DNA from 4 places in the Flammeovirga sp. SubArs3 genome. Region 3 is predicted to be linked to each of the others. Evidence: riboswitches for the same ligand, from Rfam matches in the RefSeq annotation. Region 3 holds a riboswitch; each other region holds the start of a gene.
What was found. Region 3 has a riboswitch for S-adenosylmethionine ahead of metH (methionine synthase). Riboswitches for the same ligand answer to the same signal wherever they lie in the genome.
Positions count from the first base shown of each region.

Region 1 (3,219 bases), on a different contig from region 3:
TTTTGATGCTCGTTTAAGATTTCAGGAATGATTTCATCACGAAGTGAAATCCAAAATGTAGGATCTCTAAACATCTCAGTAACATTGACGGTAATTTCTGAGACAAAATCTTGAAAGAATCCAGGGTTGTCTTTGAACTTACGGATTAATGCATCTACTGAACTGAATTTATATAACTCCACAACTCTTCTTACTCTTCTTGTAAAAGAAGACATTGCGTAGTTTTTGAAATCATAGTCAAAATTATCATCAATATATTGGGTTAGCCTTCTTAGCTCTGCGATTTCAATGTCTCTTTGCATATTGAAAATACGTAATGGGATTTCTATAAAAAGTGTTAGATAAAAAAATTTCTTGTTTAAATAAAGCCTGATGATAAATACGAAAAAATCCTTTTTTCATTTAAATACGAAAAAAGGATTGAATATAAAGTATTTGTTCTAGCTTATCTTCTAGATTTTACAAGTTGTGGGCAATCTGAGTGCATATCCATCACCTCGTATTTTTTTCTTTCTTTTTGGAAGTAAGAAGAAGATGCATTTCCTGAGCTGCTTGAACATGAAAAAACTAATGCACCCAAAGTGATCAATGCTAATGTCGTGAAGAATCTATTCTTAATATTGTTCATTTTGCTTCTGTCTTTTAAGTAGAATGTTAAATCGGAGTTCGATTATTACAATTTACTAAAAAACAAAAGGCGTGCCTAATTTGATAACAGAATTCTTTTTTTACTCTTTTGCTTAAAGAATGAGCTAATTGCACCAGCAATTTTATGTGTTTCTACTAAAAAACCATCATGTCCATACAGGGATGTAATCTCTTCGTAAGTTACATTTGGAATGTGTTGAGTGATGTATCTTTGCTCCGAAACTGGGAATAAAACATCGCTTGTAATTCCGATTACTTGAGTGTAAGCTTCAATAGATTGTAATGCTTCTTCTAAAGACTTTCGATTTCTACCCATGTTATGAGAATCCATGGCTTTGGAAAGTGTCCAGTATGAGTAGGCATTAAATCGTTTGGTCAGCTTGTCTCCCTGATATTGTTGGTAAGTAGAGGCTCTATAATTATCAGTAATGTTATCGTCTTTATCTGTCTGAGTAGCCTCGTAAGTGCTATAATTTCTGTATGAAAGCATAGCAACAGCTCTAGCCGCTTTTAGGCCGTTAATACCAGCATTTTCATCATTATCTCCCCATGTAGGATCTGCTTCGATAGCCATTCTCTGTGCTTCATTGAAAGCGATACCCCATGCAGAATGTCTAGCATTGGTAGCACAGATGATTAGGTTGTCCATTAATTTTGGTTGTTGAACAGCCCATTCTAGTGCTTGCTGTCCCCCTAAAGAACCTCCAATAAGAGTATTGATTTTATCAATGCCCAAATGATTTCTTAGAATCTCCAATGAACCGACAATGTCTCTAATAGTAATATTAGGGAAATCTTTGTAATAAGGTTTATTGGTGGCAGGGTTGACAGATGTTGGTCCTGTTGAGCCATAGCATGATCCTAAAACATTAACGCAGATAATGAAATGATCTTTTTCATTAAAAATGCAGTCATTGCCAAATAAACCATTCCACCAATCAAACACTTCCGCATTACCGGTTAATGCATGACAAACCCAAACTACATTGGAAAAATCTTTCTTCATTTTTCCAGCAGTAAAGTAATTCAGTGTGAATTCAGGTAAGCTCTCCCCAAGTTCAAGGTCATACTGATTATTATATGTAAAAGAATGCTCTTGCATTGTATTTTCAGATTGGTATTGATGTTCTATTAAAAGCAATGATGAGAAGATGTACATCAGCCTAATCTAGGATGCAAAATATTGGTGTGTGTAGTAGAAGGAGGATCCTTTCAGACGTTCCGATATTTGCTTATAGCTCCTAAAAATTTAGGCTAGGATGTAGCACCTTTTCACTTTTGTGATGGTTGCTAGAGGGTCTTAGAGCCTAGTCTCTGGCCTCTTCTTTATAAACACTTACGTCTTACTTAGATGTAAATGGTATGATGCTTCAAAGTAAAGTGAGAATTTAATAAAAAACAAACCCTCGCTTTTTTATTTGAATAAAACGAGGGTTTTTAGCTGTATTTTTAGAAATATTATAACTCAACTATGATTCCAATAGAAGGTTGAACAATTCCGTTGGTTGTCTCGATATATTTCGGAGAATACTTACTTGGGTCGTTTGGATCAGTGACTGGGTTTCCATTTTGATCTACTTCTGTAGTAAGTATTGGTTGTCCTTTAGACTGATATCCGTACATGTTCTGAATATCAAAATAAACATTTAAACTCCACTTGTCGAAGTAATAATATTTATCCACTCTAACATCTAATTGGTGATTGGCTGATAAACGTAATGTATTTACTTGAGAATAATCTTTTACGCCTCTTCTTTCTGCATCCCATACTTGTTTATCCATAGAAGCATCTACATCATATGGGGTATAGGGTGTGCCACCTGAATAAAGCCATCTAGCACCAATTTCCCAATTTCTCTTAAGTTTCTTACCACCAGTTAAACTAACAATATTTCTACTGTCCCAAGAAGAAGGAGCATAAACGTTAGGGTCGGCATTTGTAAATTCAGACTGAACGTAAGTGTAGGCTAGAATACCATAAAAACCCTTGAAGAATTTTTGTTGAGCCATAAACTCTATACCTCTAGATCTACCTTTTGATGTACTTGTTACAGCTTCAGATCCAATTACTCCAAAATCGGCACCCAAGTTGGCTAATGAGATTTCATTGTTGATAGAGTATGGGTATTGATCGTATAACTTTTGGAACCCTTCAACTGTAAACTTTAAGTTCTTTTCAGGAATCTTGTATTCAAAACCACCAACTAGTTGTTTGTTTCTAATGTATAATAAACCATTGTCCTTGTTTACAAAGTCTTCACCCTCTTTGTATCCTAACGTAGTGTAAGTAGGTAATTGGTAATAAATGCCTGTGTTGAAGTTTAAACTCCATCTAGGAGTAAATTGATACGATGCTGAAAATCTTGGTGAAAACTGATCTAATAAATTATTCATAGAATCAGAATAATCATTGGCATCTACTCTCGCTCCTAATGATAGAGTTACTTTATCTTGGGCTAATTTTTTTGAAACAGTAGTAAATCCACCCCATTTGTTTAGAGGTAGTACACTATTAAAGTTGATTGTTTCTAATTCCCCAGTGGAGTAATCATATAATGTTTGGTAAGTTTG
Region 1 is NZ_CANDOA010000008.1:171,102-174,320, reverse strand. Features, by position in the region: gene QL232_RS21115 (protein-glutamate O-methyltransferase CheR) at 1-302, opposite strand, end outside; gene QL232_RS21110 (hypothetical protein) at 446-628, opposite strand; gene metX (homoserine O-acetyltransferase) at 704-1,750, opposite strand; SAM riboswitch class I at 1,878-1,983, opposite strand; gene QL232_RS21100 (TonB-dependent receptor) at 2,107-3,219, opposite strand, start outside.
Region 1: it holds a riboswitch for S-adenosylmethionine, as region 3 does, so the genes downstream of both, metX (homoserine O-acetyltransferase) here and metH (methionine synthase) in region 3, are expected to answer to the same signal.

Region 2 (3,219 bases), on a different contig from region 3:
TTGCGTGTAGTTGGTAGTAAAGCTATAGTCTGGTGCAAAGACATAGTCACCAGTCGACACATCATAATTATATACCTCGTTAATATCTTGTGATTTGTTCCATCTTGTTTGCCATCCTGCTTCAAACTTGTCTGTTTTTCCGATAGGCAACGTATAATCTATTTTAGCTCTTAATCTTCCTCCAGGGCCAATTTCTGTAGACCTCTGGCCTGAAGTTGGGTTTTCTGCAATCACTCCGCTTGCATCTTTTGGATACAACTCATTGATTGAGCTCTCGGTCATATCTCTACCGCCATAATCTACCATAGCATCTAAAGTATGTCCTTTTTTATCTTTGAATTTATGTTGATAAGCTAAGTTTGCACTGTAGTATAAACCACCTCTTTGCCAATATTCACTAGAAATATATTCCGTCTCGTTAATCGGTTGGTCACTCCCTCCAATTTGTTGGTATTCATAGAAATTCGCATCCATCCCACCATACATTTTAAAATCACCAACTCTACCAGATAGTTTAATGAAATCATTATCCGAAATAGAATATTCAGCACCCGCTTGAATACCCATTACTTCGAAAGTACGTTCTCTTTCTCCATCAGAAATCACATAAGAAGTGGTATCATTTGTAGTAGTTCTACGTTCAGATTTATAGCTACCTGGACCTGGTCTCTTATTGTAATTAGCTCCGATATAGTAGTTCCATTTTTTCTTTCTGAAGTTTAGTAAGAAGTCTCCACCAATTCTTCCATACCTACCCACATTAAAGTTGGCTACACCATTTACACCTTCTAACTTATTTTTCTTTGTGATGATGTTGATAATACCAGCAGTACCATCGGGATCATACTTTGCAGAAGGGTTTGTAATCAACTCTATATTTTCAATTGTACTAGCAGGAATTTGTTGTAATGCTTCAGAAGCATCTAATACTGAAGGTCTACCATCAATTAAAACAGTAAATCCAGAACTGCCTCTTAAACTCACATTGCCATCACCATCTACAGTTACAGAAGGAATATTTTCTAAGATATCTACTGCTGTTCCTGACATTGCGGCAAACTGAGTTCCTACATTAACTACTTTCTTATCGATATCATAAGTCACAGAATTTTGAGTACCAACTACTTCAACAGCGTCTAAAACTTCAGCATCTGTAGACAACTCTACTTCTCCTAAGTTTGCTTTATAATTGGGTTTACCTATTTCAACACCATCAATAATATTCTTCTGAAAACCGATAAAAGAGATTTCAACAGTAAACATTCCTTCAGGAATATTTTTCACAACAAACATACCTTCAAGGTTCGTTACTGTTCCTCCAATAAGTGTATGTGATGCTTGATCAAAAATACTTACAGTAGCATATTCTACAGGTACATTACTACCTGCTTCTTTTACCTTACCTAGAATAATACCTTTTTTAATTGGGTCGTTGGCATATGCTGCTGAAACAATAATGAAAGTTATAAATGCGATTAATGTGGAAGTTTTTCTGAACATGAATTGAGTCGAATTTAAATGATATCACAAAAGTAGGTTTCAAATCTGTAGCAAATCTGAAGAAAACTGTAGTTTTATTTTTTTTGAAAAAAATTCGATTTATTCCACTCTTTGTGAGTATATTAGATTACAGTGTTCATAAAATTTGAAAAAAAATAAAGCATGAAATCTATTGATCTTTAAACCAATTATCTATATTTGCATCGCATTACTTATCAAGAAAGGCAGAGGGATTGGGCCCAATGAAGTCTTGGCAACCTGCGCTCCTCAAAGCAAGGTGCTAACTCCCAACTCGAAGGTGTTCGAGAAAAGATGAGTTTATCTCCAGAAAAATTTCATTAAGTACTGTCAATCAGTACAATGTCTAAAATTGATAAGTACTTGGGTTAACATTTAATCTTAGACTGATTGGCTTTTAGGAATATTTATCTCAACTGTTGTATTATTATTTTATCAACAGTATTTACTAGCTGCTTTGAATTACAGGAGCAGCTTCAGATTATGGGAGACGGAAAAGGAAACTATTCTTTTACGTTTGATTTTTCACAAAGTAAAGAGTTGCTAAATATTGTTTCTGCTTATAAAAATGCAGAGGGCAATAGCATTTTCCAACCCAGTCAATTTAAGAAACCTTTGATGCTCATTGCAGAAGAACTTGATAACGTTCCCGGTGTGTATGATAGTAGATCAGTGATCGATACTACACATTGGAAATTAGGAATTAGGTTCGCCTTTGTTGACATCCATGCCTTAAATAGTGCACTATCAAAATTGGACAGAGCCAAAAAAAATGAGGACACTTTTTTGAAAATGAAAAAAAGAAAGGCCGAATGGATACGAAATGTCGATTGGAAAACGCTTATTACAGAACATATGCCATCATCTTCGGATGCCAATACGATTATGACTCAGCATATCGACTCTGCAAATTATAGTTTTCACTGGATGTTAAACCGAGAAATTAAAACAGTTAAATCATACGAAATAGAGCGTTTAGGCTCAACCGAACTCATATATAAAGGCAAAATCCCAAATAGTGATAATGTAGACTTCATTACACAATGGGATGTTAAATTCAAGTAGATTCTAAGAACAGAATATAAAATATGACGTATTTATTCACATCCGAGTCCGTTTCAGAAGGACATCCTGATAAAATCGCTGATCAAATTTCAGACGCGATTCTAGATGCTATGTTAAAGCAAGACCCTGCCTCTCGCGTGGCTTGTGAAACTATGGTAACTACTGGATTAGCTGTAATCGCAGGTGAAGTTACTACAAAAGCATACGTTGAAATCCCTGACGTTGTAAGGGAAACAATTGATAAAATCGGATATAACAAAGAAGATTACTACTTCGCAGCACACTCTTGTGGTGTACAAGTAGCTCTACATAGTCAATCTCCAGACATCGCTCAAGGTGTAAATGTTGGAGAAGGTGTCGACAAAGAACAAGGTGCCGGTGACCAAGGTATGATGTTCGGTTATGCGACAACTGAAACTGAAGACTATATGCCAATGGCTTTGGCTTTCTCTCATGGCTTAGTGAAAAGATTAGCTGAAATCCGTAAGCATGAACCAGAATTAATCGGTTACTTAAGACCTGACGCTAAGGCTCAAGTTACCATCGAATATAATGAAGACAATACTCCTTTAAGAGTTCATACTATTGTTGTTTCAACACAACACGATGAGTTCCCTGGAATTTCTGACGATGACG
Region 2 is NZ_CANDOA010000002.1:659,307-662,525, reverse strand. Features, by position in the region: gene QL232_RS07245 (TonB-dependent receptor) at 1-1,500, opposite strand, end outside; SAM riboswitch class I at 1,710-1,819, shown strand; gene QL232_RS07240 (hypothetical protein) at 2,002-2,583, shown strand; gene metK (methionine adenosyltransferase) at 2,607-3,219, shown strand, end outside.
Region 2: it holds a riboswitch for S-adenosylmethionine, as region 3 does, so the genes downstream of both, QL232_RS07240 (hypothetical protein) here and metH (methionine synthase) in region 3, are expected to answer to the same signal.

Region 3 (3,219 bases):
GGTGTCTTACTACTTCAATCGCTTCCTCAAACTCTCCGTTTTCAATTAATCGACGGAATTTTGCTGAACCGGTTACGTTGGCTCTTTCACCTACATTGACGAAGATACTATCTGGCTTGATCGTTACAGGTTCTAAACCACTAAGTCTTTGATAAGGTTCTTTTGTAGTAACCTCTCTTACTTTTGCTTGACTAAATGTTTTAGCGATACCAGCAATATGATCTGGAGTAGTACCACAACATCCACCTACGATATTAACTAATCCATCAAAAGATTTTAAGATATCACTCATTTCTTCTGATGTCTGATCATATTCGCCAAATTCGTTGGGTAGGCCAGCGTTAGGATATGCAGAAACATTTACGTCTGCTACCCTAGATAACTCTTGAATATATGGACGAAGTAAATCTGCACCTAATGCACAGTTTAAACCTACACTAAATAAATCGGCATGTCTAATAGAGTTCCAGAATGCCTCTACTACCTGTCCTGAAAGTGTTCTACCAGAAGCATCAGTAATAGTACCAGATACCATCAATGGCAGACGTTTTCCTTTATATTGGTTAGGAAATTCCTCTTCTCTACCTTTTGGGGCAGCGGGAGTAACATTTCCATTTTCTACATCAGTAAAATATTTGTCTGCAGCAAACAGTGCAGCTTTACAGTTTAAGGTATCAAAAACGGTTTCGATAAGAATCGTATCTACACCACCTTCTGCTAAGCCTTGAACTTGTAAATAATAAGCCTCCACAAGATCATCAAATGTAACGGCTCTATAACCAGGATCATTTACATCTGGCGAAATTGAAGCAGTACGGTTGGTAGGACCAATGGCTCCAGCTACAAAACGAGGTTTGTGAGGTTCCTTCTCAGTAAATTCTAATGCAGCTTCTTTTGCCAACTTCGCAGACGCATAGTTTAACTCGTAAACTTCGCTTTCCATTTCATAGTCGGCCATTGCGATTGTAGTACCACTAAATGTATTAGTTTCTACGATATCACAACCTGCTTCAAAATACTGTTTATGAATATCTCTGATAATATTCGGCTGAGTAATAGATAACATATCATTATTACCTTTAACGTCACATGGGTGATCTTTGTAACGCTCGCCTCTGTAATCATCCTCACCTAATTTGTGTCTTTGGATCATAGTACCCATGGCACCGTCCAAAATCAACACTCGTTCTTTTGCTAACTCCTGGAGTTTTTCTGACATCTTAATATTTTGAAAGTTACGTTTCACATACTCAACTATTTTATAAAATAGGAGAGTTAAAACGTGCTTAAAGTTTCTCTGAGACCCTCATTCTAGATCGAATGCTTCTACTCATCTTTCTCGGACACTTCCGAAGCGGGAATTGGCACCTATCGCTGGGAACAACGGTTGCCATGACATCTACGAGCCCGTTCTCTCTGTCATTCTTGATAAGCACGCCGCAAGATAATGACAAAATGAAGAAAAGCCCACAGATTTTGCATGAAAAGGTCCGATTTATTGAAAAATCAGTAATTTTTTTTGATTTTTTTGACAGATGATAAATGATAGAAATATGCAATTTTTAAACGTATTCAGTACATTTTAAATATTTTATCTACCGATTGCGCAACAGGTTTCTAAATAATTTAATTCGTATATTTTATTTCGTTATCATATTAATGCAACCGGTTTAGTTGGTGATTGATTCAGGTGTTGCGCTACAAAACGTTTGTGCTTCCATAAAAAGTGCAATAAAAACGCTTTATCTCAAGAATTAGCACTGCATTTAACATTTGTTTTTAATTCAGATTAGCTTTAGAATTGTGATAGACAAACTATAGCCAACACATGAGCGCTCTTGATGAAAATGAAATAAACAATCTATTTAATGCTATACTCTTTTGTCTAACTATTTTTTGAACATGAGATGATCACAACAATTCATGTCTGTCCTATAAACTACAATTTTAACTAATGAAAAGATTATTACAACTCTTCAGTCTGTTGGCGATTCTGTCGTTAGCAACACTGACTTCTACGTATGCTCAAGAACGAAACCTGACGGGTATTATCTATGATGAAACGAATTCCCCAATGCCTGGAGTAAACGTTATTGTAACAGGAACTACAACCGGAACTACAACCAATTTTGAAGGAAAATTCTCACTAAATGTCCCTGAAAGTGCAGAAACATTAACGTTTAGTTATATTGGTTATTTTGACCAATCAATCGCTATTGGAAACACTTCCAACTTCAGTATTTCAATGAAAGTAGATGCTGAACAACTTGAAGAAGTGGTGGTAGTTGGATACGGCCAAATGGAAAAGAAAGATGTTACAGGTGCAATGTCATCTGTGAAATCTGAAGATTTTAACCAAGGTGTACTTACATCACCAGATCAATTGATCCAAGGTAAAATTGCTGGTGTTCAGATGACGCCTTCTTCTGGTGAACCAGGTGCAGGTGTAAACATCAGAGTTAGAGGTGGTACATCACTTACTGCATCCAATGAGCCTTTGTATGTTATTGATGGCTTCCCTATTGATAATACTGCCTCAGACCCAGGTACAGCAGGAGTATACTCTGCATCGGCTTCAAAAAACCCTTTAGCATCTATCAACCCTGCGGATATTGAATCTTTTGATATCCTAAAGGATGCATCTGCAACAGCAATTTATGGTGCCAGAGGTGCAAATGGTGTTATTATTATTACAACAAAGAAGGGTAAAGAAGGACAAGCCAAAGTCAATTACGATGCATATGTAGGTATCTCAAACATCGCAAAAAAGCTAGATGTACTTACTGCATCAGAATACAGAGCAGCCACACAAGCTGAAGGCTCAACTCCTTTAGATTTAGATGCTAATACAGATTGGCAAGAAGTAATGACAAGACAAGCTATCACTCAAAATCACAATTTAGGGGTTTCTGGTGGTACGGCAAATACTCAGTATAGATTCTCAGTAAACTATCTTAACCAAGATGGTATCATGATTAACTCTGGTATGGAAAGAATTGGAGGTAGAATGAACATCACACAAAAGCTATCTAAGAAAGTAACATTAGGTGCTAATATGATGGGTTCATTTACAAAGAACAACAACTTGCCTTATGGTGTGGGTGGTGCTCTTGATGGAGGTGTTATCAACAACATGATCCGTATGTCTCCATTATTACCTCAAGACTATTCGTCACCTAACTTACTAGAGAAAAACCCATACATCATGGCGAATTCTGT
Region 3 is NZ_CANDOA010000001.1:42,757-45,975, forward strand. Features, by position in the region: gene metH (methionine synthase) at 1-1,219, opposite strand, end outside; SAM riboswitch class I at 1,328-1,435, opposite strand; gene QL232_RS00195 (TonB-dependent receptor) at 1,955-3,219, shown strand, end outside.

Region 4 (3,219 bases), on a different contig from region 3:
CTGGTTAGCATTCTCCATGCAAGAACTTGTACAGCATGATTTTCATTCCACATACTATCGTTAAGACATCTCCAATGGTTCACATCCATCTGATCAGCATTATCAATCTGAGTTTGACAATTACTACATAAGTAAGCGTGGTCTGATGTATCTTTAGATGACTTTGGTTCAACTAAATAAGGAGATAAATTTTCAGTGGCACCACATAATTCACAGGTATTTCTACTTCTTTTTTCAAGTTCTTTATCTAAACTCATAATATATATTTGAATCTTTTTGAATGATAATCCGATCCTTTTTTAACAAAAGGTAAACAAATTTGCATAAAATTATTGAGGTAGCCTTTACTTGTAAACGATTATTAAAAAGACTATCTGAAGTAGTAGAACCATAAGTTATTTATTCATCCGTAAATGGGTTAGAAAACTTGGGGTCATTAAGGAAGGTTTCATCGGTTAACATTTTCAAGAAGCTTAATATAGCTTTCTTTTCTTTTGCTGTTAAATGCAATACTATTGGGTCTCCTGGAAAAATAGGTTCATTGCTTGCTTCTCTGATCAAAGGGTCTAGTGTGGCACTCATCACGATATGTTCATCGTAATGTTCAATAACCTCTTCAAGAGTCGAAAACCTTCCATCATGCATATATGGAGCTGTTACAGCAATATTTCTTAATGTTGGAGCTTTAAATTTGCCCTTGTCATAGATAGACCCACTTACCGTCATTAATCCATCTTTTAGTTGTTCATCATTATCTAAACCATTATTGTGGAAACCACGAAATCCTTTACCATCTCCAGAAGTTAGAATATTTAGGTGGCAGTCGCCACAGTTACCACCTCTTAAGTTCTGTGATGGTTCTGGGTGTGTGAAGAATAACTGTATACCCAATAATTCTTCTTCAGTAGGGGTATAGCTACCTTTTAGGTATTGATCATATTTTGAATTACTTGAGATTAATGTTCTTTCGAATTGAGCGATTGACATACCAATTCTTTCTTCTGTAATTTCTTCACTACCAAATACAATCTTAAATAGTTCAGGATATCTATCGTCAGAAGTTAACCGCTCAATCACTTCTGTTAGTGTCATATCCATTTCCAAAGGATTTTCAATAGGTTCTAAGGCTTGTTGCTCTAAAGAGTTTGCTCTTCCATCCCAAAAGAATTTAGCTTGCCAAGGGGCATTTTGGATAGACATACTACTAAAAGTACCCACTCTACCGTGAATTCCTTCGGCTAATGCTTTTCCATCTGTAAATGCCAATTTTTGTTGATGACAAGTAGCACATGAAGTAGACTGATCTCTTGATAATTGGGTGTCGTAAAATAACATACGTCCCAATTCAACACCAACAGTAGTTGTAGGGTTGTGATCTGGTAATGTATATTGTTTTCCAAAATGTGAAGGGAGTTCAAGAGGGTATGCTTCATTCTTGATCGCCTCTTTGTCTGATTCACAACTTGTAAGAAAAAGGAAAAGTATTAAAGAGTAACTACAGAATTTAATCGATTGCATGTTATTTAGGTTTGTAATCAATTTACAAAAAAATGCCGAAATATGATGATGAAGGTGAGCGTAATCATTTTAATAGGTAAGACAGTAGTGTTAATGAATTGAAATTAATTGCTCGGAATAAATCTGTTTACTAAAATTGTACTGAAAACATCAAGAACCTTAAATGGTGCCAACCGAGCAAAGCAAGCCACGGTGGCAAAATCGATGTGGTCTGATTCTAAGACAAAATAAAAGCAGAATCCTCCCAATATCTTGATGTAGCTTGCAATTTAATACCACTTAAATGTGTAAACTAACATGCAAAAAGAACCTTTTGAATTGAATTTACAAGAATGCTATGCCATCTTAAAAGGAGGTTTTGTATCATCCTCTGAAGAAGTAAAGTTAAGGAGCTTAACGATGTTACAAGCTGAAAAACTATTAGGATTAAGAAATAAACAAGACCATTCTTCTCCTAAGTTTTATGGTAATTCACTTCTCTCTAAAATAGAAGAATACCTATCCAATAAGACTGAATAGGTATTTTTAGGTAAAGAAATATTTTTAAGTAGTCACACTATAGTATCTAATATTTTATTGGGTTTTTAAAACAAAAGTCTAATAGGCCGAAGATAGTCCTTTCGAACCTTACTGTCTGTTGACTGTGAGAATCGGTCGGATATATCTTGTGCAATAATTTGTATTTGATGGGACTTTCTCAGAAAAAGAATCCTTGTTTTAAAATACAAGGTTTTATTCTTACGCTTAAATCTTAATGTTGTATTCTGAGATAATCCTGTAGTTCTTGCTTTTTGGATTAAATCATAAAAAGAAGCGTGATCCTCTTTTACAATTAAATCAGTGATCAATGCTTTATTAGAGCCAAAGTATTGGGTCCAGACGATATTACTCAATTTAGTATTGTAAAAATCATCTATAGTGAGCATTATATCAAAAGCTGGAGATTCAGTATGTACAGAATAACTGTATACAGGTTGTGCTCTAGAAATATCTGTTTTATAGAAATTCTGTAGTATGATCTTTCTTAGTTCTCTGCATATAGGAGAAATTTCTAATATAAAGTTCTTATCATAACCACTTTTTCTATCACATAAACCAATTAATCCAACTTGTCTGGAGTTGTCATAGATAGGGATCAGTATATAAGAAAACCAAGACATTCCACTATTAAAACGTTCTTGATCGAAACTGAAAAATGGTACTCTTCTATGATACGATAATTTCAAATAACGATGTGCCTTTGATGGCGTTGATAATGGACCGTTCCCCATCATAGGGATACGGCCATGATTTTGGTTACATTCTATAAGTTGTTTATAGTTCGTTAAGTAATGTTGGTCTTCTACTAAACCTATGAAGCCATAACTACTCCCGGATAGCTTACAGAGTTGATGTATACTTTTGTGTAAGATCTCTAATTCGCCAACAGAATTGCTTCTGATCTGCTGAGAAATAGTATGTAGCATCTTCTTATACTGATCCTGAATAGTAGTGCTGTAAGTCATAGATTGAATAGAATTTTAAAATTAGGTCTAACAGGAATTCAATTAAACAAACATCAATGTCTTGTCAAAAGTTGATGAGGTAAAAAAAAGAGAAGTGAGGTTTCGTTGCTTTTGTGATTATTTTAGACCAAATAATTATGACTTCTCATTTCATGTACTTTTTAAGTATGGTATTATTCTTATAGACAGTTGAATG
Region 4 is NZ_CANDOA010000004.1:604,474-607,692, forward strand. Features, by position in the region: gene QL232_RS14780 (alkylphosphonate utilization protein) at 1-257, opposite strand, end outside; gene QL232_RS14785 (cytochrome c peroxidase) at 400-1,518, opposite strand; SAM-I-IV-variant riboswitch at 1,661-1,758, shown strand; gene QL232_RS14790 (hypothetical protein) at 1,816-2,037, shown strand; gene QL232_RS14795 (hypothetical protein) at 2,103-3,023, opposite strand.
Region 4: it holds a riboswitch for S-adenosylmethionine, as region 3 does, so the genes downstream of both, QL232_RS14790 (hypothetical protein) here and metH (methionine synthase) in region 3, are expected to answer to the same signal.